Regions from separate parts of the Hydrogenophaga sp. L76 genome, predicted to be linked through region 4. Evidence: predicted binding sites of a transcription regulator. Region 4 holds the regulator's gene; each other region holds the start of a gene.
What was found. The regulator sigma-54, encoded in region 4, starts transcription at its own class of promoters, with help from an activator protein. The targets are predictions, from matches to a motif close to TGGCANGNAANCTGCTTT.
Positions count from the first base shown of each region.

Region 1 (7,732 bases), 1.5 Mb from region 4:
ACCGCTTCTTCGCCCGCAGCGAGCCCAAACAACTGGCGCATGCGGGTGGACTGCATCGCTTGCCCACTGGTCAAGCTGCTCCCAAAACCTTGGCCATGCGCCATCAGGAGCATGTTCTGCACGGCTGCGCCCACGGACACCATGCGTTCCAAAGCCGGAATGGGCGGCTCGCAGGCGCCCAGCTGGGCCACCACCAGCATCAGTGCCGGGGCGCGGTGCGCTTTTTCGCGGGCGGACTCGATCTGTTCAAGTGTTGCGCCTGGATCGCGGTCCACCAAGGCCAGTGCAAAGACCTCGGCCAGCAAGGCGCGTTTGTCCTGCGGCACGATGACGAACCGCCAGGGCTTGACCAGCCCATGGTCGGGTGCCGAGGCGGCACTTCGAAAAATCTGATCCAGCTGTGAAACGTTGGGGCCCGGCTCAACCAGGCGTTTGGGGGATATGTTCTGGCGGGATGTGATCCAGGCCTCGGCCAGGTGGTCGGTGAATGGATCACGCTCCCGCGGTGACGCCGGCAGGGGCGCTTCCGGCGTCGGCATGTGTGAGGCAGCACCCATGGGGGTCTCCTGTCTGTTGTGCTTCAAGGAAGAAAGGGTGGCCACCGCCACCCTTTCTTGGGCCAATTACGCGTAGCGGCGGTCCTTGAAGGAGATGGACTTCTTGTAGTCGTCCACGCTGCCCACACGCTTGATGCCGCCCCAGGTGCCCTTGTAGTAAGGCACCACGTTGCGGTCCACCCAGGAGGTCACCACGTCTCCGGCCACACCCTTGATGTAGCCAAAGAGCATGAAGGTCTGGCCTGCCTTGATCGCCTTGAGCGGGTAGGCCATGGCGTAGGTGCTACCGAAGTCGTTGTAGATCTCGACCACGTCACCGGCTGCCACACCGAGTGCCTTGGCATCGTCCGGGTTCATCTCGATGTAGGCCATCGGATAGCGGTCGCGCACGAAGCTGTTGTACTGGTCGTGATAGGCCGTCTGCCAGACTTCGTTGGCGCGGCCCTGGTTGATCCAGAACCTGTACCTGGCCTTCTGGTCCGCCACCATTTTGGGCAGGCCGTTCCACGGTGCGGGCTTGAAATGGGCCTTGCCGTCGCCGGTGCTGAACTTGCCATCGGCGTATTCCATCTCGGTGCCGATCAGCTTGCCGTCCTTGACCTCCTTGATGGGCAGTTGCACACCGTTGTTGCCGGCCTTGCGCAGCAGTTCGTAGGTGGCGAGGTAGCCGGTGGGGCCACCCTGGCTGTCGATGGGCTCCACCCCCGGGCGACCGGCGCGGCGGAAGCCGTCGTTGAAGGCGTCTTCTTCGGTCTTCCAGTTGAAACCGTCGAAACGTTTGGCCATGTCCGCCTTGCCATCTTTCTGGTACATCGCCTTGAGCGTGTTGGCGATGTCGGCGGCGATCAGGCAGTCGGGCTTCGCGGAGCCGGGAGGGTCCATGAACTTCTCAGACAGGCGCATGCGGCGCTCGCCGTTCATGGAGGTCAGGTTCATTTCGCCTGGGTGGGTCGCCGGGAACAGCAGGTGCGCGTCGTCGGCGAGCTGCGTGGGGTAGAGGTTCATGGCCGCCACGAACATGCCACCCTGGTACCTGCAGGCGTTGTAGATCACGTCCACCAGTTGCTCGGTGCTCGCACCGCGGGCCCGCGAGATCGCCTCGTCCACGATCTTGGCGCGCTTGCTCAGCACCAACCGATGCTGTTCAGCGTTCAGCGTGGTCTGGTACGGGTTGGTGCCCCACAGGGTGTACATCAGGCCCTTGCCGGCGATGACTTCCTGGTCCAGGTAGATCTTGCCGTTGCCCGGGTAGGGCGGACGGGTGTAGCCCTCCTGGTGGCCACCGAGGCGGCACACGCCGGTGCCGCGGCGCCCGACGTTTTCTGTTGCCAGCACCAGGCTCACCAGTGCGCTCTGGATGACGTAGTTGTCGTTGCCCCAGATGATGCCCTTCTCATACGGGTGGAAGGTGCGTGGGCGGTGTCCGCTGGCCTTGGGTTTGTAGGCCCAATCGGCGGCCTGCCTGATCTGCGCCACGGTGAGGCCGGTGGCCTTGGCGCCGTCTTCCAGGCTCATGCGGTTGGTCTTGACCGCGTCGTCGTAGCCGCTGGTGTGTTGGGCGATGAAGTCCTTGGCGATCCAGCCTTGCTGCACGACGTAGGTGAACAGCGTGTTGAACAGCGCCGTGTCGGTGCCAGGCTGGATGTCCAGGTGCAGCACGTTCTCCTTGCCGGCCACCTGCTCGCAGATCGCCACCGTGGCCGAGCGGCGCGGGTCCACGATGATGATCTTGGCGGCGGCGGCTGTTTCGCCCGGGAACCACTTCTTCTTTTTGTCCACCGTGGAGCCGGAGAGGTTGGCCACCCAATGGTTCAGGAAGTAGTTGGTCTGCGTTTCGTAGGGGTTGGCACCGGTGCACAGGATGCAGTCGGCCAGCTGGGCGTCTTCGTAGCTGTTGTTCAGCTCGCCCACGCCCATGTCGCGCGTGGCGTGGCACTCGGAGTTGTAGGCCGGGCGGTTGTGGATGCGCACCATCTGGGTTTTCAGCGCGCTGAACATCAGCTTGCCGGTGCCCCAGGTGTTCTCGAAGCCGCCGCCGGCACCGCCGTGGTCGAAGCAGTCGTAGAACAGGCCGTCAGGGCCGTCGTTGTCGAGGATCTTCTTGGTCAGGCCGGCGTAGATCGCCAGGGCATGCTCCCAGCTGGTGTCGAGCCACTGGTCGCCGCGCTTGATGCGCGGGTGCTTCAGGCGCTCGCGGCCGATGCCGTCGTGCGTGTACATGTAGCTGGCCATCTTGCCGCCGCGCGTGCTGGAGAGGCCGCTGTTCACCACGCATTCCTTGTCGGGAACGATCATGATGTTCCACTTCTTGCCGCCCTTGTCGGTGATGGTGTTGGTCATCGCCCGGGTCAGGGTGGTGGCAAACGGCGGCAGCTGGGTGCGGAAGTCCAGGCCCAGCGCGTTCTGGTCCGGGGCGCGGCCGCCTTCGGTGTTGTGGTCCCACTTGTAGGCGTGGTAGCCACATCCGACGATGCAGAAGTGGCAGGTCATGTTGGTCTTTTGCGCGTCTTTCGGGGGCAGCGCGATGCGGTCGTTGATCTGGGTGGTCATGCGGCTCTCCTCACAGGACGTTGGACTGGCGGCCGTAGATCAGGCCATCGACGCCGACGGCGTGGATGCTGTCGGTCTTGGCGTCGTACTCCAGCAGGATGCGCGGCAGGTCTTCGGTGGCCTGGCCGGTGACCATCTGGCCGCCGTTCTCGGGGTCGAAGATGGAGAAGTGGCAACCACACTTGAAGGTCTTGGTGCCGGGTTCGTAGCCGACCGGGCAGCCCATGTGGGTGCAGAACGAGCTGTAGGCCACGATGTCGCCGTTGGGGCCAACGCCGCCCGGCACGGGTGAGCCCATGCGGATGGCCAGGCAGGCCGAGCTGTCATCGGGGTAGGCAAAACTCACCGCCTGGTTCAGCGGCAGGCCCTTGGCCGAGCCGACGGCTTTTTTGGGATACGGCAGCGTGGTGCCGCTGGATGCCGGCGGGGTGGCGGCGTTCGCATTGCGAATCGGGATGATGGTGGCGCCCGCCACGGCGGCTGCGGCGCCGCCCGATTTCAGAAAAAAGCGGCGACCGATCTTGACGTCTTTCATTTTGTCTCCTGGTTGGGTGAAAACACGGAACCGGTTTGCAACGTCCATGCCAGCCAGGAAGCCTTTTAAAATCAACCACTTACTTCATTAGGGTTTCTTCTCTGTGGGCTTTTCGTAACCATGATGAAAATCAAGGTTACGAAAACGTAACGCGAGAATGTCCGTGAACCGAAGACGCTACCTGGCCGCTGGCATGTGCGGCGCCGCCGCGGCGGCTGTGTCCCTCCCGGGATGGGGAGCGGACCGCCTGCGCATCGGGCTGACCCCGGTGATCCTGGCGGATCAGGTGGCCTTCTTGTCGCGCTGGGGTCGCTACCTGGGCAGTCGGGTGGGGATCGATGTCGAGTTCGTGGCCCGCGAGTCCTACCAAAGCATCCTGGACCTGCTGTTTTCCAGACAGATCGATGCCGCCTGGATCTGTGGGTATCCCTTCGTGCGTTTCGAGAGCGGGCTGTCACTGCTCGCCGTGCCGCTGTACCACGGCCAGCCGTTCTACCAGGCCTATCTCATTCGCTCGAAAACCCCAGTCCCGGAGATCGAGGGCTGGAACGATCTCAAAGGGCGCGTGCTGGCCTATTCCGATCCTCTCTCCAACTCGGGCTGGCTGGTCGCGCAGGCCCAGCTGAGCAAGGCCGGGGTGTCAGCACGAGACCTGAAGCGGGGTTTTTTCACGCACGGCCACCGCAACGTGGCCGAAGCCGTGGCGGCCCGCCTGGCCCAGGCTGGCTCCATCGACGGTTATGTATGGGAGACGATGCGCGACCAGGGCATGCCTGCGATTGCCAAGACCGAGGTGATCTGGAAGTCGGAATCTTTCGGATTTCCACCCCTGGTCGTGCGCAAGGGGCATGAGCACCCGCAAATGGAAGCACTTCGGCAAGCCCTGCTGCACATGGGCGACGACGAGGTGGGGCGCGATCTGTTGGCCTCGTTGAATCTGACCGGCTTCACGCCAGGACAGGCGAGCCTGTTCGATTCCATTCGCCAACAAGCCCGGCAGGTGCCCGGCAGCGGGGTGGCGGGCTGATGCTCAGGCGGCTGCCCTACCGGGTGCAGATACCGCTGGGGCTTTCTCTGGCCGTGCTGCTGGCGGCCGTGCTCGTCACGGCCATCACCGCGCGGGTGCAGGCACAGAATGCGCGCCGCGACACCTTGTCGCTGCTGGACCGGGCGGTGGTCCTGGTCATCGCCCAGGTGCGCCCCCTGCTGGCGGCCGATGACACCTGGCGCGTGTTCTCGCTGCTGCGGGACACGGCCCAGCTCATCCCCGGGGCGGATGCGGACCAGGCACGTCTGGCCATCCTGACCCCGGACGGCGCTGTTTTTGCCGCTTCGGACCCGGTGAAGCTTGAGACCGGCGGCCAGGTGCTGGGCAAGCCCTGGCGCGAGCAGCCACTGCTGTCTTCCATGGAGGCGGAACAACGGGAGCTTCACCTGATCCCCGACGGCTCCGTGGTGCTGATCGACCCGATTCGAAGCGAAGACGGCCAGACCTTGGGCTTTGTGTTCACCGAGGTGGAGTCGGCCGCTTTCGCGCCCGACTGGTCGGCGCTGGCCCGCACGGCGCTGATCAGCATTGTCTTGGCGGTCACGGTGCTCGGCCCCCTTGGGTGGTGGGTAGGCAAACGCATGGCCCGTCCGGTGGGTCGGCTGGTGGAGGTGATCGAACGCATCGGACGCGATGACCCCGGGGTTTTGCGCGATGACGTCCCCAAGACCACGGACCCTGAGCTGAGCCGCATTGGCGACGCCATTGCGCAGTTGATGGGCGAACTCGAACGCCGCAAAGCAGCGGAAGAACGTGCGCTGTCGGCCGAGCGGCTGGCGGCTCTGGGCAAGATGACGGGCGCCGTCGCGCACGAGATCAACAACCCCCTGGCGGGCATGTTGACGGCCACCCAGACGCTGCGCTTGCATGGGGGCACGGAGACGATTCGCCTGCGCACCATCGATCTGCTCGACCGGGGGTTGCAGCAGATCCGCACCACCGTGGCGGCCCTGTTGCCCCAGGCCCGGATCGAGGACCGGCCCCTGGAGCCGGGTGATCTGGAAGACATCGTGACCCTGGTGAGGGGCACGGCTGAAAAACGTGGGGCAGAGATCCGGTTTCAGGTCGATGTGGAGTCGGCGCTGCGGGTGCCCTCTGCGCCGCTGCGGCAAGTCATGCTCAATCTGCTGCTCAACGCCCTCAAGGCGGCGGGTGAAAACGGCGTCGTTGCCGCGCGCCTCCAGGCCGATGAATCCCGGGTACGGTTCTGCATCAACAACAGCGGACCGGTGCTGAGCGAAGACAAGTTCAAAAGCACGCTGGCCGCCGAAAGCGGCAAGGACCCGCGCGGCTTTGGCCTGTGGGTGTGCCAGGAACTCGCCAGCCACCTGCGCGGTCGGTTCGAGCTCGACACCACCGAAACCTCACAAACCTGTCTCTTGTTTGAGGTCCCGAACCGAGAAGCGCCGGAAGGCCAGACATGACATCCATTTTGTTGATTGAAGACGACCCCATCATGGGAGAGTCGCTGATGCAGCGCTTCGAACTGGAAGGCCTGCAGGTGAGCTGGTGCCGTCGGCTCGCTGAAGCGCGCGAAGCGCTCGCCACCTTGCCGTCGGCCGTGGTCAGCGATGTCCGCTTGCCAGACGGCCTGGCCACCGCATGGTTCGTCGGTTTGCACGCCACCGTCAGGGCCTTGCCCTGGTTTTTCCTGACGGGATATGGCAGCGTCAACGATGCGGTCGCAGCGGTCCGCGCCGGTGCCCGGGAGTACCTGACCAAGCCTTTCGATATCGAGAGCCTGGTGGCCAAGATCAAGGATGCGGTGGACCTGTCCTCCGCACCCGACGACGACGCGCTGCTGGGTGTTTCTGTAGCCATGCGCCGTGTCGAAACCATGGTGCACAAGGTGGCCAGCCAGCGCGTGTCGGTGTTGCTGACGGGCGAATCGGGCGTGGGCAAGGAGGTGGCGGCCCAGCTCATCCACAGCCTCGATCCCAGAGCAGGCAAGGGTGAATTCGTGGCCGTGAACTGCGCTGCGATCCCAGAGACCCTGCTGGAGGCGGAGTTCTTCGGATACGAAAAGGGCGCGTTCTCGGGGGCCATGCGAACCCACAGGGGCTATCTGGAGCGCGCCAACAAAGGCACCTTGTTTCTGGACGAAGTGGGTGAACTGCCCGCCAGCATGCAGGCCAAACTGCTGAGAGCGTTGCAGGAAAAATGCTTCTTTCGCCTGGGGGCCGAGCGGACCATCCAGAGCGACTTTCGCATCCTGGCCGCCACCAACCGAGACCTCTACGCGGACATGAACGCGGGATCGTTCCGGGAAGACCTGTTCTACCGGCTGGCGGTCATCAAGATCGAGTTGCCGCCGCTGCGCGAGCGACCGGAAGACATCCGCTGGCTGACCGAAAAGCTGCTGGCCCAGATCGTGGTGGAGCAGGGCCGGCCCCTGGCCATGTCCGAACCCTTCATGCGCGATTTGATGCGCCGGGAGTGGCGCGGCAACGTGCGGGAGTTGCGTTCGTTCCTGGAGGAGGCGGTGGTGCTCAGCGATGGCGGGATGCTGGACCTTCCCGAGCGCCCGGCTTCATCTTCTGCCATCGCAAATGACAGGCCCGATGACGGCATCGTCACCCTGCAGCGCATGGTCGAAACCGTGGAGCGCTCACACATCCAGAAAGCACTGCAGCACTGCGATGGCAGCGTCGGGAAAACAGCCGATGTGCTGGGCATCAGCCGCAAAACGCTGTGGGAAAAGATGAAGAAGCTCGCCATTCAGGCTTGAACGGCAGCGGGAAAAAAAGCCCCGCTCCGCAACCCATGCGGATCACGTGGGTTTGGCCCATGGTGATCTCGAGATCCGTCCAGAGAGGGTGGTACGGCGTGCCGTTAGACGGTGGGGCCTGGCTGCAAGGCGCGCAGCGGGTTGGCGGCATTGGCCAGCGCAGGGCCAAACGCGCGCATCAGGACCTGAATTCGGGCGGCGTCCTTCAGTTCAGGGTGTGTGACCAGCCACAGAGGCGTCACCAATTCCTCGATCGAGGCGGTCAGTGGTTGCAGATCCGGAATGCTCGACTCGACAAACGCCGGCAACAGGGC
Region 1 is NZ_CM172807.1:1,160,473-1,168,204, reverse strand. It holds gene AC23D4_RS05585 (nitroreductase family protein) at 1-557, opposite strand, end outside; gene AC23D4_RS05580 (arsenate reductase (azurin) large subunit) at 624-3,107, opposite strand; gene AC23D4_RS05575 (arsenate reductase (azurin) small subunit) at 3,118-3,642, opposite strand; gene AC23D4_RS05570 (substrate-binding domain-containing protein) at 3,836-4,669, shown strand; gene AC23D4_RS05565 (ATP-binding protein) at 4,669-6,114, shown strand; gene AC23D4_RS05560 (sigma-54-dependent transcriptional regulator) at 6,111-7,418, shown strand; gene AC23D4_RS05555 (LysR family transcriptional regulator) at 7,523-7,732, opposite strand, start outside.
Region 1: a site for sigma-54 is predicted at 3,677-3,694, ahead of AC23D4_RS05575 (arsenate reductase (azurin) small subunit). Genes of this name have one in related genera too.

Region 2 (7,732 bases), 2.0 Mb from region 4:
CCTGTCACACGATATTGCGATCCGTTATGTTGGTGCTTTGCCACTCGTTGCGAGACTTGGATGATCTGATCTGTTGGGCTGCCAACAGGCAAAAAGGTGAGTGGAACCGTGCTTGGAGCCACGTCGACAGACCGTACATCTCGATAGGGAGCCGTTCGTGGCGCTCCCGCCGATGGGGAGGTTATGACCGAGCTTACTGATCAACCTTCCATGACGCTGGGAACCTTGGGGGCCGCAGCGATGGTTTTACTTTCGGTCGGCGTCGTTTCTCGAGCTTCGTTGTCTGGGTAGTTGCGCAAGGTTCACAGCAGCCTGGCATTGCAGTGGTGCTCGACCTGTGCAGCTTGGAGCCGTGGTGGTGCGACAACACGACTTGACCGCTTGAGCCGTGTTCTAATTCTGCCTAGGCTTTTTTTTCTTTGGCATGAACGAGACGCGGCAGCGGGCACGGAACCGGGGAACAAACCGGGGAACAAATTGGTTCCGGTTTGACGCGGATTCAAATGTTTTTGCTGGCTCTGGGGCATCTTTCAATAGACCCCAGCCCACCACAACCAGAAAGCCCCGAAGCGTCATTGCTTCGGGGCTTTTTCTTGTCTGCCCATTCGTGCGGTTCATGTTCAACCGCGGTGGTATTCCCGATCATGATGCAGTTGCAGGACATTCTTTTTTCCCAGGGCTTCGGCACACGCCGCGTTTGCTGCGGCCTGGTGCAGCAGGGGCTGGTGCAGTTGGGTGAGCAGCGGCAGGTCTGCGAAGACCCGGCCAAAGTGGTGGACGAGCAGGGGCTGGTTTTCTGGGTGCAGGGTGAGCGCTGGGAATACCATGCGCTGGCTTATCTGTTGCTTCACAAGCCGGCGGGAACGGAGTGTTCGCAGAAGCCCAGCACCTACCCCAGCATCTACACCCTGTTGCCTGGCCCCTTGCGCATGCGCGGAGGTGGTGCCGCCGCGGGTGTGCAAGCCGTGGGGCGCCTGGATCAGGACACCACGGGCCTGCTGCTGCTCTCGGACGACGGCAAGTTCATTCACCGTCTGACTTCACCGCGGCACCATGTGCCCAAGGTGTATGAGGCGCAACTCAAGCATCCGATCACCCCGGATCAGGTGGCGCGTTTGCTGGCTGGCGTGGTGCTGGATGACGATCCCCGGCCGGTGAAGGCGGCGGCTTGTCGCGCTGTGGGTGAACACCACCTGCAGCTCACGCTGACCGAGGGCAAATACCACCAGGTCAAGCGCATGGTGGCTGCTGTGGGCAATCGGGTGGAGGGTTTGCACCGGTCGTCCATCGGCGGTTTGCAGCTCTCCGGCGAGCTGGCGCCGGGTCAATGGCGCTGGCTCAGCGGTGAAGAGGTCGCGGCCCTGACGCTGAAGGTGCCCGCTTCGAAGCCCACCTGAGCGAGCGCGCCACTCAGAGCAACTCGCCCTTGCGACTGTCGAGAGGGATGAGGAAGGAATTTTCCTGCCATTGCGAGCCGAGTTCGCTGGCCCGGGACTCGCCGGAGGTGCTGCTGGGCCAGGTGGACAGGGGGCTGAAATCGCTCTGGCGGCTGCCGCGCTGGCGGGTGAGTGCCGAACGCAGGTTGTTTTGCGCGGCGATCATGGCGCGCTCTTCCTGCTCGCGTTCGCGCATGGACTGGGCGGTGGGCGTTTCGCCCAGGAATTCGGCCCGGATCTCTGAAACCGTGGGCAGGGCACTGGAGCGAACCACCCAGTAAGGCAGGCCACACTGGGTGAGCAGCGAGTGTTTGAGCAGGCGCGTGCTGCGTGGCAGGGCGTTGCGACCCGGCACATCCAGGCAACCCACCACACGGCCATCGGACTTGCAGATGGTGAACGTGCAGTACACGCCACCGAGCAACTTGTACCAGTCCATGCCATTTTCCTTGTCCCGCGGCAGGGTGAAGCGCGTGACCGGCAACTTGATCATGATGTGGTGGTCGTAGAACGCGCGAGCCAGCCAGTGCCAGACGCGCGCTTCTTCGCTGTTGGTGATGGAGCGGGCGCTCAGGGGCCAGTGTTTGGGAATGCGTCGGCGCGCCTTGGCCTGCCTGGCTTCCCAATAGCGGTGCAGCACCGCACCCAGCACCACCAGCGCAGGTGCCAGCACGGCCAGCAGCCATGGGTTGTTCCAGGAGTTCATGGTGAAGAGGGACTCAAGGCAGATACGTAGGAATGATGTGTCAAATGTATATTTTTGATACAAGAATGGTTACTTTTGTGGTGATATCGCACGGCTTGATCGTGACTTCCTTGCGGTTTGGAGGGGCCTTGTGGGGTTGCGGAAGGCTGATGCGTGGCGTGGGTCTGCACGGGGAGGTTCCGACCGGGGCCAGCCGAACAGCCACAGAGCCTGCCGGCGGCTGACGCGGTTGATCTGGGGGCTGTGCGCCAGCGTGTGGATGGGGTGATTGTTCTGGTGATGCGGGTCGGGGGGGGTGCGGCCAGAAATTGTGCCCAAGGTGGCTGTCCGCGTACATCCCCCGGACGGAGGATTCAGGGCAAGGAGGCGAGAAAACGTTCGATGGCGCTGGTCAGGGTGGCGGGGTGGTCGCGGTGCGGGCTGTGTCCACAATCGGGTATCTCCAGTGTCCGGGCATGAGGCGCCGCGCGCTCGATCTCGCGCAACTGTTCCAGGCTGCCGTATTCGTCCTGAAGTCCCTGGATGGCGAGCAGCGGTGCCTGGATCTCCCGGCATTCGGGGCGGATGTCAAAAGCCCGAAAGGCGTCGCTCAGCCAGATGTCGTTCCATTGCCAGAACGCATTGTCGACATCGGCGTGGTGGCGCGCGAGCCGGTCGCGCAGGTTCTGGTTGCCTGCTCGCGGGTTTTGGGCGTTGCCGGTGGCGTCGGGCAGATAGGCGTTGCGCGCTTGTGCGATGGCGTTCAGGGCGACTTCTTCGACAAAAACATGCGGCGCCAAGACCACGCAGGCGCTCACGGGGTGGCGGCTGGCGTGCAGCAGTGCGATGCTGGCGCCGTCCGAGTGCCCCACCAGCACCGGGCGTTCCACGCCCCAGGCGGCGAGCAGCGTGGGCAGGACGTTGAAGGCCTCCAGGTGCATGTAGTCCGGTTCGTGGCGACCCACATGCCAGCTGCCCTGCCAGCGCGATGGCCCCCTGACATCGGCAACCGGATCCGATTGGCCATAGCCGCGGCGCGAATAGACCCAGCCGGCACGACCGGTGGCGGCGCAGAGTTCGCGCGGCCAGTCTTGCCCGCGCTGCTGCCACATGGACACGCTGCCCAGCCCTTCGTGCAGAAACACCAGCGGTGCGCGATCCGGGGGGCCGGGCAGGTGGACGGTTTCCAGCTGGATGCCGTCGATGGGGGTGCTGTTCATGGGATGGCGGTGTGGATCGATGATGGCCGGTTCGAGGTCGGGATTCACGGTTCATGCCTTGACACTCGGTCGGGTCCGGCGGGGCCCTGGCGGGTTGAAAGCCTGTATTCTTGCTGCGATGAAACCCATGCTCCATGCTTTCTGGCGTGCTGCGGTGTATTGCATGCATCCGCGGGTGATCGCGCTGTCGTTTCTGCCGCTGGTCCTGATGGTGGCACTGTCGTTTGGCCTGGGCTACTTTTTCTGGGAATCAACGGTCGCCTCCGTGACGGCCTGGCTGGAAACCTATGGATTCGTGCAGGGTGCCTTGGGCTGGCTGGATCGGGTGGGCATGGGCGCCTTGCGGGCGGTCTTCGCACCGCTGCTGGTGCTCGTGCTGGCCACGCCGGTGATCGTGGTGCTGTCGCTGCTGCTGGTGGCATTGTTCATGACGCCCGCCATGGTCGAGCTGGTGGGTCAGCGCCGCTTTCCAGCCATGGAGCGCAAGCAGGGCGGCTCGCTGATCGTGAGCGTGCTCTGGTCGCTCGGCTCCACGCTGCTGGCGCTGGTCGCGTTGCTGGTGTCGATGCCACTGTGGCTGGTGCCGCCGCTGGTGTTGATCGTGCCGCCACTGATCTGGGGCTGGCTCACGTACCGGGTGTTTGCCTTTGATGCGCTGGCGGTGCATGCCAGCGCTCCGGAGCGCAAGGCGCTGATGCGGGAGCACCGGGGCACCTTGTTGCTGATGGGCATCCTCAGCGGCTATCTCGGTGCAGCCCCCAGCCTGATCTGGGCATCGGGCGCCATGCTGATCGCCCTGGCTCCGCTGCTGATTCCGGTCGCGATCTGGATCTACACACTGGTCTTTGCCTTTGCGTCCCTCTGGTTTGCCCATTTCGCCCTGGCGGCGCTGGAGCGTCTGCGGGCGACCACGGCGGTCGAGATCCTTGAGGCGGAGCCTCAGGCGGACCCGGGCCGGATTGACCCACCGCCGGATGGGCCCGGCACGCCGCCTTTTTTACCGCCATCCACGTCTTCCGGAAGTTGAACCCCCTTCATGTCTTCGAGCGAACCCGCAGCGCCATCCTTCGGCCTGATCATCATTGGCGACGAAATCCTTTCGGGCAAACGGGCCGACAAACACCTGCCCAAGGTGATCGAACTGCTACAGGCGCGTGGCCTTTCGCTGGCCTGGGCGCGCTGCCTGGGCGACGAGCGTCCGCGCATCACAGCGGCCCTGCGCGAAGCGTTTGCCTCATCCGATGTGGTTTTTTCCTGCGGCGGCATCGGCGCCACGCCCGATGACCACACGCGCCAGTGTGCGGCTGCGGCGCTGGGATGTGATCTGGCCCTGCATCCGCAGGCGCAGGTGCTCATCGAGCAGCGCATGCGCGATCTGGCTCAAGAGCGCGGAGAGGTGTACGACCCGGAGCGCCCCGATAACGTGCACCGCTTCAACATGGGCGTGTTCCCGGTGGGTGCCAGGATCATCGCCAATCCGTACAACAGGATTCCAGGCTTTTCCTGCGATGGTCCGGGCGGGGGCGCGGTGCATTTTTTGCCCGGGTTTCCGGTGATGGCCTGGCCCATGATCGAAGCGGTGCTCGACCAGACCTACGCCCATCTGCACCGCGCTGGTTGCTGGCTGGAGCGGTCGGTGGTGGTCATGGGCGCCATGGAGGCCACGCTCACGCCGTTGATGGAGCAGATCGAGCGGCAGCATCCCGTCAAGGTGTTCAGCCTGCCCAGCGTGGACCACCCGGTTTTTGGCCGCCACATCGAACTCGGGGTGAAAGGGGAGCCCGCGGCGGTAACCGCGGCCTTCAACCAGTTGCTGGCCGGTTTGCGCGCCCACGGCGCCCCATTGGGCCCTGAAATGGTGCGTTGAAGGTTTGCACCTGTTTGGTGCTTTGGCCTTTTGCACCTGTTTGGTGCTTGTTGATGGGGTGCGTGGCGCCGCGTTGTCACCACGGTGTTGGCTGGCGTGATTGAGCATTCAAGGCCATGGCGGATCAGGTGGCCTGCGCCATAATGGCCGGCCGCGTGCGAACCAGGTTTGTGGACCCGTCATCCATGGGTCGAGAAATGGCACAAAAACTGCTTCACACCAGAGTCGTATCTATTTCCACCTACCAAGTAACAGGAGTATTTGATGGCCAAGACCGTCGCAGACGTGATGCAAATGGTGAAAGACAACGAAGTCAAATTCGTCGACTTTCGTTTCACCGACACCCGTGGTGCGCAGCAGCACACCACCGTGCCCGTCTCGCATTTCGACGAGGACAAATTCATTTCGGGTCATGCGTTTGATGGTTCGTCCATCGCGGGCTGGAAGGGCATCGAAGCCTCGGACATGCAGCTGGTTCCCGATCCGAACACGGCCAACATCGATCCTTTCTACGAAGAAACGACCCTGATCCTGACCTGTGACGTGATCGAGCCTGCCGACGGCAAGGCCTACGACCGCGATCCGCGTTCCATCGCCAAGCGCGCCGAGGCCTATCTCAAGTCCACCGGCCTGGGCGACACCGCCTTCTTCGGACCGGAACCCGAGTTTTTCCTGTTCGATGGCGTGCGCTGGAGCACCGCCCCGGGCCACACCTTCTACGAAATCGAAGAGTACGAAGCCCCCTGGAACAAGGGCGCCAAGCTCGAAGGCGGCAACCGCGGCCACCGTCCCACCGTCAAGGGCGGCTACTTCCCCGTGCCCCCGGTCGACAGCACGCAGGACATGCGCGCCGAGATGGCGCTGATCCTCGAATCGCTGGGCATTCCGGTCGAGGTGTTCCACCACGAAGTGGCCGGCGCCGGCCAGAACGAAATCGGCACCCGCTTCAGCACCCTGGTGCAGCGCGCCGACTGGACCATCCTGCAGAAGTACGTGGTTCACAACGTCGCCAACGCCTACGGCAAGACCGCCACCTTCATGCCCAAGCCCTACGCCGGTGACAACGGTTCCGGCATGCACGTGCACCAGTCGGTCTGGAAAGACGGCAAGAACCTGTTCGCTGGCGACGGCTATGCCGGCCTGAGCGAGTTTGCGCTGTACTACATCGGCGGCATCATCAAGCACGCCCGTGCCCTGAACGCCATCACCAATCCCGGTACCAACAGCTACCGCCGTCTGGTGCCGCACTTTGAAGCGCCGGTGAAGCTGGCCTACTCGGCCAAGAACCGCTCGGCCTCGATCCGCATCCCGTACGTTGCGAACCCCAAGGGCCGTCGCGTGGAAGCCCGCTTCCCCGATCCCCTGATGAACCCCTATCTGGGCTTCTCGGCCCTGCTGATGGCCGGTCTGGACGGCGTGGAAAACAAGATCCACCCGGGCGAAGCCGCCACCAAGGATCTGTACCACCTGCCGCCGGAAGAAGACAAGCTGGTGCCGACCGTCTGCCACAGCCTGGACATGGCGCTGGAGTACCTGGACAAGGACCGCGCCTTCCTGACCAAGGGTGGTGTGTTCACCGACTCCATGCTCGACGCCTACATCGAGCTGAAGACGGCCGAAGTCAACCGGGGCCGCATCGAAGTGGCGCCGGTCGAATTCGACATGTACTACAGCCTGTGATCCCTGTCCCGGCTTGACCGGGCGGGTTTTCAGTGGCCCGCGTTCAACGTGGACCCCAAACGGAAGGGACGGCTTTGACCGTCCCTTTTTGCATGGGGAGTGCGGCAATTTCACCACCCGGGCACCCCATCTGGGCACTTTTGTGAGCAATCTGGGTCATACTGAAAAATCAACTGACCAGAGTTCCTGAGACGGAGAAGCCGATTTGCTGAACTTGAATTCCACCCACACGATTCGTGGGCTCGTTGCCTGTCTGGCCGGGCTGTGCCTGGTCCAGGCGCAGGCACAGGAGCGCATCTACCGCTGCGGCAACGAGTACACCAACAATGCCGAGGTGGCCAAGAGCCGGGGCTGCAAGCTCATGGAGGGTGGCAACATCACCATCATCCAGGGTCCCGTGCCACAACGCACGGTCGCGCCCAGTGCGCCACGATCCAGCAGTGCACCGGCGCGCAACGGCAACACCCGCACGGATTCGGCCGAGCAACGCGCTCGCGACAGCGATGCACGTGCCATCCTGGAGACCGAACTCCGCCGCGCGGAAGCGCGTCTGGTTGATGCCAAGAAGGCCTATGCCAATGGCGAGCCGGAAAAAGAAGGCATCGAATCGCGCAACTACCAGCGCTATCTGGACCGGGTTGCCGAGCTCAAGGCGGCCGTTGCGCGTGCCGAGAGCGATGTGACCAGCATCCGCAATGAGCTCAACAGGCACAGCGGGTCCGGGGCGCCGTCCGGTTCTGCCGCAAAATAGGTGGCTTGAAAAAGCCCACCACACTTCCCCTCTCCGCCCGCCTCGAAGCGGCCCCTCCTGCAGAGCACGACACGTTTCCTGCGCTCTTGCCCA
Region 2 is NZ_CM172807.1:25,229-32,960, forward strand. It holds gene AC23D4_RS00110 (16S rRNA pseudouridine(516) synthase) at 648-1,397, shown strand; gene AC23D4_RS00115 (DUF2726 domain-containing protein) at 1,411-2,142, opposite strand; gene AC23D4_RS00120 (alpha/beta fold hydrolase) at 2,496-3,389, opposite strand; gene AC23D4_RS00125 (EI24 domain-containing protein) at 3,460-4,368, shown strand; gene AC23D4_RS00130 (competence/damage-inducible protein A) at 4,378-5,208, shown strand; gene glnA (type I glutamate--ammonia ligase) at 5,473-6,888, shown strand; gene AC23D4_RS00140 (hypothetical protein) at 7,103-7,639, shown strand.
Region 2: a site for sigma-54 is predicted at 5,407-5,424, ahead of glnA (type I glutamate--ammonia ligase). Genes of this name have one in related genera too.

Region 3 (7,732 bases), 1.2 Mb from region 4:
GCGGCTCGAACCAGGCCATGTCCAGCGGGTAGCCGAAGTCGGTCAGGTCGGCCAGCACGTCTTCGAAGTCCATGCGGATGAAGGTCGGCAGCACGAACCGGTCGTGCAGCTCGGTGCCCCAGCGCGTGAGCTTGCCGCTCCAGGGTTTCTGCCAGAAACGCGAGACCAGCGCACGCAGCAGCAGCTGCTGGGCGATGCTCATGCGGGCGTGCGGCGGCATCTCGAACGCGCGCAGTTCCAGCAGGCCCAGGCGGCCGGTGGGCGAGTCGGGTGAGAACAGTTTGTCGATGCAGAACTCGCTGCGGTGCGTGTTGCCGGTGACGTCGATCAGGATGTTGCGCAGCGTTCTATCGACCAGCCACGGCGGCATGAAACTGTCGCCCCCACGCTCCCCCGCTGCGCGAGGTCCGCTGCCCCCCGAGGGGGCTGCCCCGCCTTGGGGCGGCCCGGCGGCGGGTCCTTGCCCGTAGCGGCTGCTTTGTTTGGCGATTTCTTGCAGTGCGATCTCCAGCTCGTACAGCTGGTCGTTGCGCGCCTCGTCCACGCGCGGCGCCTGGCTGGTCGGGCCGATGAACATGCCGCTGAACAGGTAGGAGAGCGACGGGTGGTTGTGCCAGTAGGCGACCAGGCTGCCCAGCAGTTCAGGGCGGCGCAGGAAAGGCGAGTCGGCCGGCGTGGCGCCGCCGAGCACAAAGTGGTTGCCACCGCCGGTGCCGGTGTGGCGGCCATCGGTCATGAACTTCTCGGCGCACAGGCGCGTCTGGTGCGCGGCCTCGTACAGGAACTCGGTGCGTTCGATCAGTTCGTCCCAGCTGCTGCTGGGGTGGATGTTGACTTCGATGACGCCCGGGTCGGGCGTGACCTGCAGCATCTTCAGGCGCGGGTCGCGCGGCGGCGGGTAGCCTTCGAGCACGATGGTCATGCCCAGCTTCTCGGCCGTGTCTTCCACCGCGGAGAGCAGATCCAGGTAGTCTTCGAGCCGCTGCATGGGAGGCATGAACACGTAGAGGTGCTGCGTCTTGCCGCCACCGGCTTTTTCGGCCTTGGGGCCGTTGGCGCGGTGCGGGTCGCGCGACTCGACCACCAGCGCGGTGCGCGTGAGCCAGGCGGCCGATTCGTGGCGCTGCGGGAACCTGGACGACAGCGCCTGCGCGGGCGCGGCGCCCGGGCCGGGCTGGCCAGGACGCAGGCCGTCGATGGCCGGGCCGGGGGCATCAAAGTCCATGCCCTGCATGGACACCATGCCACCTTCGGCAAAACCACCGCCCACCTGGTGCGGCGAGACCTGGTGTTTCACGGTGGCGCCGCGCGGCAGCGGGTCGCGCGCGGTGTGCGGGTCCTGCTCGATGTGGTAGGGGTAGTCGGCCGCCGAAACCCAGGGCAGGGAGTCCAGCGGCAGGCGGTAGCCCATGGGCGAATCGCCGGGCACGAGGTACATGCGCTCGTCGCGGAAGAACCACGGGCCGGTGGACCAGACGGTGCCGGAAACGCGGTGGTAGCTGCTCTTGCCGTTGCTGGAAGGCTGTCCGGTGTCGTTGGCCTGCAGCGGCAGCACGTAGCCCACGGTGGCGTCCAGCCCCTGCGTGAAGACGCGGCGCAGGCGCGCACGCTCCAGCTCGTCGTCGAGCTTGGCGTCGAACGGATCCACGTTCACCGGCAGGCGGCATTCGCGCCAGAGGAAATACCAGGTGTCCTCGTAGCCGGGCGTGATGAATTGTGTGGACACGCCCAGCTTGCGCGCGAGGGCCTGCGTGAAGCGGCGCGCGTCTTCGCTGTCGTATGCCGCCACATCGCGTTCGTCGGCCAGCAGGGCCGGGTTGTTCCAGCAGGGCTGGCCGTCGGCGCGCCAGAAGATCGAGAGCGCCCAGCGCGGCAACTGCTCGCCGGGATACCACTTGCCCTGGCCCATGTGCACGAAGCCGCCGTGGCCGTATTGCTCGCGCAGGCGGCCCAGCAGCTCGGTGGCATAGCCACGTTTGGTGGGGCCGAGCGCGTCGGTGTTCCACTCGGCGGCGTCGCGGTCGGTCACGGCCACGTAGGTGGGTTCGCCGCCCATGGTGAGGCGCACGTCGTGTTTCACCAGGTCGGCATCGACCTTCTGGCCCAGCGTGACCATGCTGGCCCACTGCTCCTCGGTGTAGGGCTTGGTCACGCGCGGCGATTCGTAGACACGTGTCACGCCCATGTGGTGCTCGAAGGTGACTTCGCACTTGTCCATGGCGCCTTCCACCGGCGCCGCGCTGGACGGCTGCGGCGTGCAGGCCAGCGGGATGTGGCCTTCACCGGCCAGCAGGCCGGAGGTGGGATCGAGCCCGATCCAGCCGGCGCCGGGCAGGAAGACCTCGCACCAGGCGTGCAGGTCGGTGAAGTCCTTCTCGGGGCCGCTCGGGCCGTCGATGCTTTTCACATCGGGCGCGAGCTGGATCAGGTAGCCCGAGACGAAGCGCGCCGCTAGGCCGAGGTGGCGCAGCATCTGCACCAGCAGCCAGCCGGTGTCGCGGCAGGAACCGCTCTTGAGCTTGAGCGTTTCTTCGGGTGTCTGCACGCCCGGCTCCATGCGGATGGTGTACGAGATGTCGCGCTGCAGCATCTGGTTCACGTCGACCAGGAAGTCGATGGTGCGGCGCTTCTTCAGGTCCACCTGGGCGAGGTAGGCCTTGAGGTCTTCGGTGAGCGGCGCGGTGGCCAGGTAGGGCGCGAGTTCCTGCAGCTGCGAGGCGTCGTAGCTGAACGGGAATTCTTCGGCGCGCGGCTCCAGGAAAAAGTCAAAGGGGTTGTGCACCGCCATCTCGACCACCAGGTCGATCGTGACCTTGAACTCGGTGGTGGGCTCGGGGAACACCAGGCGGGCCTGGTAGTTGGCAAACGGGTCCTGCTGCCAGTTGATGAAGTGGCCCGCCGGTTCGATCTTCTGCGAGTACGACAGCACCTTGGTGCGGCTGTGCGGTGCGGGGCGCAGGCGTACCACCTGGGGACCGAGTTTGACCAGGCGGTCGTACCGATAATGGGTGATGTGGCTCAGGGCAACATGAATGGCCATGCTGGTGTCTTTCAACAGGGGGAAGAAAACGATGGGTCCGCGGACGAGAAAAGGGTCGTCGCGGCTTGCTGCCATGCTAGCAAGTCTTGCGCCACGGCTGTGTGACAAAGCTGCCCTGTGCGGGCCCAGGGTACCGGGCTGAGCATGGCGGGCCTGGCGTTGGCCTGGTTGCCTGGGTGGGTGTTCGGGGTTGCCTGGCAGTTGCAGCAGGTCGCGCTCTGGCCTTGGCAGGGGTACGGGGGGCAGCTGTTCGCCAGTGGGCTGCTGATGGCCTGGCTGCTGTGGCGGGGCTCACCGGGCGGGCGTCGGTCGGCGTGGGTCCTGGTGCTGGCGATGGCGGCCGGTGCCTGGGCGGGAGCGGGCCTGACCGGCCTGCGCGCAGCGCACTTTGCATCGCAGGCGCTCGACCCGGCCCTGCAGGGCCTTGACATCGAAGTCACCGGGCGCATCGCCTCGATGCCACAGCGACTGGCCGACGGTGCGCGTTTCGAGCTGGCGGTGGAGTCCGCCGCCCGCGACGGCCGGCCGGTGCGCTTGCCCCCTTTGCTGCAACTGGGCTGGTTCAGTCGGGCGGGGTCCAAAGGCGATGGGGCTGCCCCCGGCCCCGACTGGCGCGCGGGGGACCGCTGGCGTTTCAGCGTGCGTTTGCGCAGTCCGCACGGCAACGCCAACCCGCATGGTTTTGACCGCGAGCGCTGGCTATGGGAAAACGGCATCGGCGCCACCGGCTACGTGCGCAACGGACCGCGCGACCCGGTCCCGCAGTATCTGGGGGGCAGCAGCTGGTACCCGCTGGAGGCGGTGCGTCAGACGGTCGGCGAGCGCATCACCGGCCAGGTGGCCGACCCCCGCAGCGCTGGTGTGCTAGCGGCCCTCGTGGTGGGCGATCAGAGCGCCATCGAGCGCGCCGACTGGGACCTCTTTCGCACCACCGGCGTGGCCCACCTCATGAGCATCTCGGGTCTGCACGTCACCATGTTCGCCTGGCTTGCGATCTGGCTGGTGGGTGGCCTCTGGCGCCGTCTGGCGTTTGTCTGGCCGCGAGCCCTGCTGGCGGTGCCGGTGCCGTGGGCCGCCGGCTTCGGTGGCGTGGCGCTGGCGGCGGCGTACGCCCTGTTTTCGGGCTGGGGCGTGCCCTCGCAGCGCACCGTGCTGATGCTGGCCGTTGTGGTGGGCTTGCGCCTGCTGGCCCGTCAATGGCCGTGGCCCGTGGTCTGGCTGGTTGCCATGGCCGCGGTGTTGCTGCTCGATCCCTGGGCGCTGCTGCAGCCCGGTTTCTGGCTCAGTTTCGTGGCCGTGGCGATCCTGTTTGCGACCGACCCGGGGCGGCGAGTGCGCTTTGAAGCGGCGCCGTTGACCGGGCACGAGGCACCCACCCGCACCCGGCGGTTCATGGCTGCGGCGCTGGGCATGCTGCGCGAACAATCGGTGGTGACGGTGGCCCTGGCGCCGCTCTCGCTGTTGCTGTTTGGCCAGTTTTCGCTTGTCAGCCTGGTGGCCAACCTGCTGGCGATCCCGTGGGTGACGCTGGTCATCACGCCGCTGGCGATGCTGGGGGTGGCGGTACCGGCCTTCTGGGATCTGGCCGCGCTGGCGGTGCAGGGGCTGGGCGTCTGGCTGGCCTGGCTGGCGCAATGGCCTTCTGCCGCCGTGTTCCGGCCCATCCCGCCGCTGCCGCTGGCGCTGGCCGGTGTGGTCGGCGGCGCCCTGCTGGTGATGCGCTGGCCCTGGGCCACCCGGCTGGCCGGACTGGTGCTGTTGTGGCCGGTGCTGACCTGGCAGCCGCCGCGCCCGGCGCCGGGGGAGTTTGATGTGATGGCGCTGGACGTGGGGCAGGGCAGTGCGGTGCTGGTGCGCACGGCCGGGCACAGCCTGCTGTACGACACCGGGCCGCGTTATTCACCCACCAGCGACGCCGGGCAGCGCGTCGTGGTGCCGCTGCTGCGCGCCCTGGGTGAGCGGCCCGACACGGTGGTGGTGAGCCACCGCGACAGCGATCACGCGGGCGGCTCTGCCGCGGTGCAGGCCGAATGGCCCGGGACCCGCTGGTTGTCGTCCTTCGATGCCGACCCGGCCCGGCGCTGCACCGCCGGCCAGCGCTGGAGCTGGGACGGGGTGGACTTCGAGATCCTGCACCCGTCCCCCGAAGACTTCGGACCCGACGGCGCCGGGCGCCTGTCGAGCAACGCGATGTCCTGTGTGCTGCGGGTGGGTCATGCACGGCAGAGCGTCTGGCTGAGTGGCGATCTCGACGCCGATCGGGAGACCCGGCTGGCGCTGGCGCGTCCGGACCTGAGGGCGAACCTGCTGCTGGCGCCGCACCACGGCAGCCTCACGTCCAGCAGCCCCGTGCTGCTCAACACGCTGGCGCCGCAATGGGTGCTGGTGCAGGCGGGTTACCGCAACCGATTCAACCATCCCGCGCCCGCCGTGCTGGAGCGCTACCGCCAGCGGGACATGCGCTGGGTGACGACACCCGAATGTGGTGCCGCCACCTGGCGCAGCGACGCGCCCGACACCGTCCATTGCCAGCGCGAATCGGCGCGCCGGTACTGGCACCACCGTGGCGACGCCAGCCCGGCGGCCGAACCGGCGCTGGAGCCGGTGCCCGAAGGCGATCACGCTTCCGTACCCACGCACTGAAAGATGCACCTGTTTGGGGCTGCAAGTGGTGTTTCTGGCCCAGTCCTTGCTAAGCTGTCATCAGGAGAAAAAAAGCCTATGAGCCGACCCATGTTTGACGAAATGAATGCCACGCCCACCGAGGTGCGGACGCACTATGAAAGCTACGCTCGCTGGCTGGCGCAGCAACCCCCGGAGGTGATGGCCGCTCGCCGGGAAGAGGCGGAGATGATCTTTCGCCGCGTCGGCATCACCTTCGCGGTGTACGGCGCCAAGGACGAAGACGGCTCCGGTACCGAACGCCTGATCCCCTTCGACCTGATTCCCCGCATCATTCCCGCGCACGAGTGGCGCAGCATGGAAGAAGGTCTGGTGCAGCGTGTGAGTGCGCTCAACCGCTTCATCCACGACGTCTACCACGAGCAGGAAATCATCAAGGCCGGCATCGTACCGGCCGACCAGATCTTCCAGAACGCGCAGTTCCGCCCGGAGATGATGGGCGTGGACGTGCCCGGCGGCGTGTACTCGCACATTTCCGGCGTGGACATCGTGCGTGCGCCCAACGCTCAAGGTGAGGGCGAGTACTACGTGCTCGAGGACAACCTGCGTGTGCCCAGCGGCGTGAGCTACATGCTCGAAGACCGCAAGATGATGATGCGGCTCTTCCCCGACCTGTTCGGCCAGAACCGTGTGGCGCCGGTCGCGCACTACCCCGACCTCCTGCTCGAAACGCTGCGTGCGGTGAGCCCGGCCACCACGGCCGAACCCACCGTGGTGGTGCTCACGCCCGGCATGTACAACAGCGCCTATTTCGAACACGCCTTCCTCGCCCAGCAGATGGGCGTGGAGCTGGTCGAGGGGCAAGACCTGTTCGTCAAGGACAACTTCGTCTACATGCGCACCACCAAGGGGCCGCGCCGCGTGGACGTGATCTACCGCCGCGTGGACGACGATTTTCTCGATCCGCTGGTGTTCCGCCCCTCGTCCACGCTCGGCTGCGCCGGCCTGCTGGGCGTGTACCGCAGCGGCAACGTGACCATCTGCAATGCCGTGGGCACCGGCATCGCTGATGACAAGTCCATCTACCCCTACGTGCCCAAGATGATCGAGTTCTACCTCGGCCAGAAGCCGATCCTGAACAACGTACCGACCTTCATGGGGCGCAACCCGGATGACCTGAAATACATGCTTGACAACATGGCCGAGCTGGTGGTCAAAGAGGTGCACGGTGCCGGCGGCTACGGCATGTTGGTGGGGCCGGCGTCCACCAAAGCCGAGATCGAAGAATTTCGCGCCGTGGTGAGGGCCCATCCCGGGGGCTACATCGCACAACCCACGCTGAGCCTGTCGACCTGCCCGACCTACGTGGAAAGTGGCGTGGCGCCGCGCCACATCGACCTGCGGCCCTTCGTGCTGAGTGGCAAGGAGGTGCAGATGGTGCCCGGCGGCCTGACCCGCGTGGCGCTGAAAGAAGGCTCGCTGGTCGTCAACTCGTCACAGGGTGGCGGTACAAAAGACACTTGGATACTTGAGGACTGACACATGCTTTCACGCACCGCCGATCATCTGTTCTGGATGTCGCGCTACACCGAGCGCGCCGAAAACACCGCGCGCATGCTCGACATCAACTACCAGACCTCGTTGCTGCCGCAATCCGCTGCCGTGGCGCAGGTGGGCTGGGAAGGCCTGCTGGTCATCAGCGAGCTGATGCCCACCTACACCGCCAAGTACGGCAAGGACATCACGCCGCGAAACGTCATGGACTTCATGGTGCGCGACGAGTCCAATCCGTCGAGCATCGGTTCCTGCCTGCGCGCAGCCCGGGAAAACGCCCGGGCCGTGCGCGGCGCGCTGACCACCGAGCTTTGGGAGACCCAGAACGCCACCTGGCTCAAGCTGGCCGGTTACCTCAAGACCAAGGATTTCGAGCGCGATCCAGGCGCGTTCTTCGAATGGGTCAAGCACCGCTCGCACCTCTCGCGCGGCGTGGCCGTGGGCACCATGCTGCAGGACGAGGCGTTCCACTTCTACCGCATGGGTTCGTTCCTGGAGCGGGCCGACAACACGGCG
Region 3 is NZ_CM172807.1:1,426,081-1,433,812, reverse strand. It holds gene AC23D4_RS06825 (transglutaminase family protein) at 1-3,040, opposite strand, end outside; gene AC23D4_RS06820 (DNA internalization-related competence protein ComEC/Rec2) at 3,158-5,683, shown strand; gene AC23D4_RS06815 (circularly permuted type 2 ATP-grasp protein) at 5,762-7,201, shown strand; gene AC23D4_RS06810 (alpha-E domain-containing protein) at 7,205-7,732, shown strand, end outside.
Region 3: a site for sigma-54 is predicted at 3,117-3,134, ahead of AC23D4_RS06825 (transglutaminase family protein). Genes of this name have one in related genera too.

Region 4 (7,732 bases):
GCGCCGGCCGTGGTGCAGCGCTGCCGCACTCCGCGCGGTACGGTGTCGCCGCACAAGCTGCTGGCACAACCGGCCATCATCTTCAACCGCAAGGATGCGTTGCAGGACAGTTTTCTGGCGCAGCACTTCGGCCTGAAGCAGCCGAACTACCCGAAGCACTTCGCGCCCGCGGTGGAAGCTTTCGAGACCGCGATCGAACTCGGCCTGGGCTGGGGCATGGTGCCCGAGCAGCATCTGGCCCGGCGGCCGGGGCTGCAGGAAGTGCTGCCCGGCGCCACGGTGGACGTGGTGCTCTACTGGCAGCACTGGGCGCGCGAGCCGCTGTCGGCCCAGCGCCTGACACAGGCGGTCAAGGCCGCGGCCCATGCCAGCCTGCCGCCGGTTTCAACGGATTGAACGACAGCGGGATTGCCGGGGCTTCCCCCGCACGGGTACGGGTTCAGGTGCTGGGGCTCGACACCTGGGTCGACCGCAGCGCGTGCCGATCTGCGCGGCGATGCTGCCCGAGCGCCACCGCCTGCCCAAGGTGCGCGCCTGCACCGACCACCGGGCGCGCTGGCTCTCGGGCGAGGTCCCGGCTGGCCTTGTGCCCGCCTGAAACAAGCGCAGAGGCCCGCCGCCTAAAATCCCATCCCTATGCTCAAGATCAAACAGGAACTGCTGGCCGGTCTGGCCACCTCGCTCGACGCGCTCTCGCCCGGCGCGGGCGCCAAGGCCGCCTTCGAATCGCCCAAGGTGGCGGCCCATGGCGACTTCGCCGTGACCGCGGCCATGCAGTTGGCCAAACCGCTCAAGCTCAACCCGCGCCAGGTTGGCGAAAGCCTGCGCACCGCGCTGCTCGCGATGCCGGTGTACCAGCAGTGGGTCAGCGACATCGACATCGCCGGACCCGGCTTCATCAACATCCGCCTCAAGCCCGCCGCCAAACAGCAGATCGTGAAAGAAGTGCTGGAGGCCGGTGCGGGCTTCGGTGTGCAACCGGCCAACGGTCAGCGCCTGATGGTCGAGTTCGTCTCGGCGAACCCGACCGGCCCGCTGCACGTGGGCCACGGCCGCCAGGCCGCGCTGGGCGACGCCATCTGCAGCCTGTACCAGACCCAGGGCTGGGACGTTCACCGCGAGTTCTATTACAACGACGCGGGCGTGCAGATCGGCACCCTGGCCAACAGCACCCAGTTGCGCGCCAAGGGCTTCAAGCCCGGCGACGAACAATGGCCCGAGGCCGCCTACAACGGCGACTACATCCAGGACATCGCCAACGACTACCTGGCCAAGAAGACGGTGCATTCGGATGACCGCGAATTCACCGCCAGCGGCGACGTGGATGCGCTCGACGACATCCGCCTTTTCGCCGTCGCCTACCTGCGCCACGAACAGGATCTGGATCTGCAGGCCTTCGCCGTCAAGTTCGATCACTACTATCTGGAGTCGAGCCTGTACACCAGCGGCAAGGTGGACGCCACGGTGCAGAAGCTGCGCGACGCCGGCAAGACCTACGAGCAGGACGGCGCGCTGTGGCTCAGGTCCACCGACTACGGTGACGACAAGGACCGCGTCATGCGCAAGGGCGACGGCTCCTACACCTACTTCGTGCCCGACGTGGCCTACCACATCAGCAAGTGGGAGCGCGGTTTCAGCAAGGTGATCAACATCCAGGGCACCGACCACCACGGCACGATTGCCCGCGTGCGCGCCGGTCTGCAGGCCGCTGGCGTCGGCATCCCGGCCGGGTATCCGGACTACGTGCTGCACACCATGGTGCGCGTGGTCAAGGGCGGCGAAGAGGTCAAGATCAGCAAGCGCGCCGGCAGCTACGTGACGCTGCGCGACCTGATCGAATGGACCTCGAAAGACGCGGTGCGTTTCTTCCTGCTCAGCCGCAAGCCCGACACTGAATACACCTTCGACGTCGATCTGGCGGTCCAGAAGAACAACGACAACCCGGTCTACTACGTGCAATACGCGCACGCGCGCATCTGCTCGGTGCTGGCTTCCTGGGGCGGCGACCCGGCCACGCTGGGCGGCGTGGACCTCTCGGCGCTGGACAGCCCGGCCGCGCAGGCGCTGATGCTGCTGCTGGCCAGGTACCCCGCCATGCTGGCCGACGCTGCGCGCGACTTCGCGCCGCACGACGTCACCTTCTACCTGCGTGAACTGGCCGCCAGCTACCACAGCTACTACGATGCCGAGCGCATCCTGGTGGACGACGAGGCGGTGAAACTGGCCCGCCTGGCGCTGGTGAAAGCCACGGCGCAGGTGTTGCACAATGGCCTCGCGGTGCTGGGCGTGAGCGCCCCGCAAAAGATGTGAAGCGGAAACCCCCTATGAAACAACAGACATTGCAGGCACACAAACAGCACGGCAGCACCATCGTGGGCTTCGTGGTGGGCCTGCTCGTGGGGCTGGGCATTGCGCTGTCGGTGGCGGTGTACGTCACGCGCGTACCGGTGCCCTTTGTCGACCGGGGCGTGTCGCGCAAACCGGCGCAGGATGTGGAGGAGGCCGAGCGCAACCAAGGCTGGAACCCCAATGCCGGTCTGGCCGGCAGCCCGGCCACCCTGCCACCACCGGTTGTGAGCCCGGAGCCGGCGCCCGCTTCAGCCGTGGCTGAACCGGCAGACAGTCCCGCCGCAACGACCACCGAGCCGGCCGCCGACAAGACCGCCGCCCGGCAACCAGAGCCGACGCAGGCCGATCCCCTGGGCGACCTGATGCGGGCGCGCACCGGCGCGGTCAAGGGGGCCGAACCGTCGGACAGCGCGTCGGTGCCGGCCGATCCTTTCACCTACTTCGTGCAGGCGGGCGCGTTCCGCGCGCCCGAAGAAGCCGAAGCCCAGCGCGCCCGACTCGCCATGCTGGGCATGGCGGCCGACATCAGCGAACGGGAGCAGTCCGGGCGCCCCGTTTTCCGGGTGCGCGTCGGACCATTCAGCCAGAAAGCCATGGCCGACGCCACGCTGGAACAACTCGAAGTCAACGGGGTGGATGCCGCCCTGGTGCGCGTTCAGCGCTGAACCCATCCCGGAACTTTTCCCATGGCCTGTGAAACCAAGTAGGTCAACACAAGGAGTTTGATTCGATGCAACGCCGCGATCTATCCCGTTCTCTGCTGGCTGCCGGTGCCCTCGCTGCCAGTGGCCTGGGGCTCAGCCCCGCCTGGGCGCAGCGCGTCGGGTTCCAGGAGGGCAAGGACTTTGTCCGACTGAGCAAGCCGGTGCCGGTCAGCACGCCACCGGGGCAGGTGGAAGTGGTGGAGTTTTTTGCCTACTCCTGCATCCACTGTCACCATTTCGAGCCGCTGCTCGACGCCTGGATCAAGAAGCTGCCCGCCGATGTGAAGGTGCGCCGCGTGCCGGTGGCCTTCAACACGGCTTTTGTGCCCATGCAGCGCCTGTATTTCGCGCTGGAATCCATGGGCCTGGTCGATGCCCTGCACCAGAAGGTGTTCAAGGCTTTTCACGAAGAGCGCCTGCCGCTGACCACGGCGCCGGCCATCACCGCCTGGGTGGAGAAGCAGGGTGTTGACCGTGAAAAATTCACCGGTTTCTTCAACGGCAGTGCCATCAAGATGGCCGAGGCCGCCATCGGGCTGCAGAACGCTTATGACGTTGAAGGCACACCTGCGCTGGGTGTGGCGGGCCGTTTTTACATCGGTGGGCAGGGTCCGCGCACGATGCTGATTGCCGATTCACTCATTGCTGAAGCACGCAAAACCTGATCCCGGGTTCCCCGTGCCGCGAGCAAGACCCGCTGCAGGCGGGTCTTGTGCTTTTCGGGCCGGCTCATTGAGCGCTGGATGCCGACAAGTGGCCTTTGCACCGTTACAATGAATGCAAGATTTGTGCCCTATTAAAGCCATGCCCACACACCACCTTCCCCCCCCATGGATCCGCAGTCTCTTTGCCACGATGGCCGGTCTGGTGCTGGCAGGCGCGGCCCACGCGGAGCTGGCCGACAAAGACAAGCCCATGAACATCGAGGCGGACGCGCTGCGCTACGAAGACACGCGGCAGACCAGCGTGTTCACCGGCAACGTCCTGATCACCAAGGGCACCATCGTCATGCGGGGCAGCAAGATGGACGTGCGCCAGGATCCGCAGGGCAACCAGTTTGGCGTGGTGACCGGCACGGCGGCAGCGCCTGGTTTCTTCCGCCAGAAGCGCGAAGGCCTGGACGAGTGGATCGAAGGCGAGGGTGAGCGCATTGAATACGACAGCAAGGCCCAGACCGTGGTGTTCACCGGCAGCGCCGTCTTGCGCCGCTACCGCGGCACCCAGCTGAACGACGAAAGTGTGGGCAATCAGATCACCTACAACAGCCTGACCGAGGTGTTCACCGTCAAGGGTGGACCCGCCAACCGCACGGCCGCCAACCCCTCGGGTCGCGTGCGTGCCATGCTCACGCCCATTCCCGATGCGGCGTCCCCGGCACCCGCCCCGACCGATCCTGCCAAGCTGCGACCCAGCACCGATCTCAACGAGAAGCAGAAGTGACGACCATGCTCATGGCCAGCACGCCTCAGGCGATGGCGGTGCGCAGCAGTCTGGAAGTCCGGGGTCTGAAGAAATCCTATGGCAGCCGCACGGTGGTCAAGGATGTCTCGCTCAAGGTCGACAAAGGTGAAGTGGTCGGCCTGCTGGGCCCGAACGGCGCCGGCAAGACCACCTCGTTCTACATGATCGTGGGCCTGCTGCGTGCCGATGGCGGGCAGATCCTGCTCGACGGCCAGCGCATCGAAGGCTTGCCGATCCACCGCCGTGCCCGGCTGGGCCTGGGTTACCTGCCACAAGAGGCCTCGATCTTCCGCAAACTCACGGTGGCGCAGAACGTGCGCGCCGTTCTGGAGCTGCAGCACGATGTGGATGGCAAACCCCTGACCGAAGCAGAAATCGGCAGCCGCCTCGATGAACTGCTCAAGGACCTGCGGGTGGACCATCTGCGCGATTCGCCGGCGCCCGCCCTTTCCGGGGGCGAGCGGCGCCGGGTGGAAATCGCCCGGGCCCTGGCCACGCGCCCGCGCTTCATCCTACTGGACGAACCCTTTGCCGGCATCGACCCGATTGCGGTTCTGGAGATCCAGCACATCATCGGTTTTCTGAAGTCCAGGGGCATCGGTGTGCTGATCACCGATCACAACGTGCGCGAAACCCTGGGCATCTGCGACCACGCCTACATCATCAGCGACGGCCATGTTCTGGCCAGCGGTCCCACCGCAGAGATCGTGGAAAACGCCGAAGTACGCCGTGTGTACCTGGGCGAGAACTTCCGCATGTGAACATGACCTCCACGCTCGTCATTGCATGTACTTCGCGGCCCCCCGAGGGGGCTGATTCGCCTTGGGGCGGCCCGGCGGCGTCTTGTGGCCCCCACGCCTTGCCGCTGCGCGGCGCGCTGCCCCCCAAGGGGGTTGATTCGCCTTGGGGCGGCCCGGCGGCGAATCTCCGTTTCCCGCTGCTGTACGCCCAGGCATGAAGCAAGGCCTCTCCCTGCGTGTATCGCAGCATCTGGCGCTCACGCCCCAGTTGCAGCAATCGATCCGCCTGCTGCAACTCTCCACGCTGGAAATGGCGCAGGAGGTCGAGCAGATGCTCGACGAAAACCCGTTTCTGGAGCGCACGGAAGAGATCGCCGAGCGCGAGGCTTTCGGTCTGGAGCAGGTCGATGCGCCGGTGAGCGCCGGCGAACAGATCGCCGATGCCGCGCTGCCGGTGGCCGACGCCGTGGCCGCCCCCGCCGAATTTGACGGCCCGCTGCCTGACCGCGTCAGCAGCACGTCCGACGCGCCCGCCGACAGCGGCTCAGGCGACGAGATCGAAAGCCGGCTCGACGGCGCCACCCCGGTGGAAGAAAGCTGGGAAGGCGACGGCACGGTCGAGATGGCGCCCGATGACAGCGAATGGGGCGGCGACGCACCGGCGCGCAACAGCGGCTCCGGTGGCGACGACGAAACCGCCAGCGCAGCCGACCTGGCCCGCAGTCCCGTCAGCCTCCAGGACCACCTGCACGAGCAGGCCCGTTGTCTGCGGCTGAGCGACGAGGACGCGGCGGCGCTGTATTTCCTCATCGAATCGCTCAACGACGATGCCTACCTCGAAGACGACATGGCCGAGCTCGCCCTGGGCTTCTGGCGGCTCATGCACGGCCGCGAGGCCACCTCGCCTGCCATCGAAGAGCTGGAGGCCGTCGAAGCGCAGCTGCGCATGGCCCTGGGCTGGCTGCAGCACATGGAGCCCACCGGCGTGGGTGCGCGCAACCTCGGCGAATGCCTGCGCCTGCAGATCGAAGAGCTGCGCAACACCCCCGAAGCGCGCGCGGCGCTGGCCATCTGCAACCAGTCGATGGAGCTGGTGGCCAAACGCGACATCAAGCGTCTGTGCGCCCTGTGCGGCATCGACGACGAAACGGCGCGCGCCGCGCTGGGTGTCATCGCGCGGCTTGAACCCAAACCCGGGCGCCGTTTCATCGATGTGGAGCGCAACGTGGTCGTGCCCGACGTCATCGTCACACGCGCCGGCCGGGGCTTCAAGGTCATCCTGAATCCCGACGTGATGCCGCGCCTGCGCGTGCACGACGTGTACGCCAACGCCATGCGCCAAAACCGCGGCGGCCGGGACAACGGCGGCGAAGCCGGCCACGCCGCCATGCAGCAGCGCCTGCAGGAAGCGCGCTGGTTCATCAAGAACATTCAGCAGCGTTTCGACACCATCCTGCGCGTATCGAGTGCCATCGTCGAGCGCCAGCGCAACTTCTTCATGCACGGCGAACTCGCCATGCGCCCGCTGGTGCTGCGCGAGATCGCCGACGAGCTGGGCCTGCACGAGTCCACCATCAGCCGCGTGACCACCGCCAAGTACATGGCCACGCCGTTCGGCACCTACGAGCTCAAGTACTTCTTCGGCTCTTCGCTCGGCACCGAAACCGGCGGCAACGCGTCGAGCACCGCGGTGCGCGCCCTGCTCAAACAGTTCATCGCCTCCGAAGAGCCCAAGAAACCGCTGTCCGACAACCAGCTCTCCGACCTGCTCAAGGAGCAGGGCATCGAGTGCGCGCGCCGCACCGTGGCCAAGTACCGCGAGGCACTTCGCATCGCACCGGCCAACCTTAGAAAAAGCCTGTGAATCAATTGAAGTTGTTTCTCCCCTGTGCGGCCGGCGTGGAGGACATGCTCGCCGACGAGGTGCAGCGCATCACCAACGAACCGCTGGCCTTCAAGGCCCGCGGCGGTGTGGGCATCAAGGCCTCGTGGCGCGACGCCATGCGCCTGAACCTGTACAGCCGCCTGAGCCAGCGCGTGCTGGTGCAGCTCTGGCACGGTGGTTACCGCGGCGAGCAGGACCTGTACAACGCAGCCAGCGAGATCGCCTGGGAAATCTGGTTCACGCCGCAGCAGACCATCAAGGTCGAGATCACCGCGCAGCACAGCCCGCTGACCAGCCTCAACTTCGCCGCACTGAAGATCAAGGACGCCATCTGTGACCGCTTCCGCGACAAACGCGGCGAACGCCCCAGCGTGGACACCACCTGGCCCGACGTGCGCATCTACGCCCACGTCACCACCGACGAACTCACGCTCTACATCGACACCTCGGGGGAGCCGCTGTTCAAGCGCGGCTGGCGCGAAGACAAGGGCGACGCGCCGCTGAAGGAAACGCTGGCCGCGGCCATGATCGCTGCCACCGGCTGGAACGGCGGCGAGGCACAAACGCTGGACGACATCACCCCGCTGTACGAC
Region 4 is NZ_CM172807.1:2,664,436-2,672,167, reverse strand. It holds gene AC23D4_RS12775 (HTH-type transcriptional regulator ArgP) at 1-396, shown strand, start outside; gene argS (arginine--tRNA ligase) at 637-2,310, shown strand; gene AC23D4_RS12765 (SPOR domain-containing protein) at 2,325-3,014, shown strand; gene AC23D4_RS12760 (thiol:disulfide interchange protein DsbA/DsbL) at 3,080-3,718, shown strand; gene lptA (lipopolysaccharide transport periplasmic protein LptA) at 3,858-4,493, shown strand; gene lptB (LPS export ABC transporter ATP-binding protein) at 4,499-5,275, shown strand; gene rpoN (RNA polymerase factor sigma-54) at 5,469-7,118, shown strand; gene AC23D4_RS12740 (THUMP domain-containing class I SAM-dependent RNA methyltransferase) at 7,115-7,732, shown strand, end outside.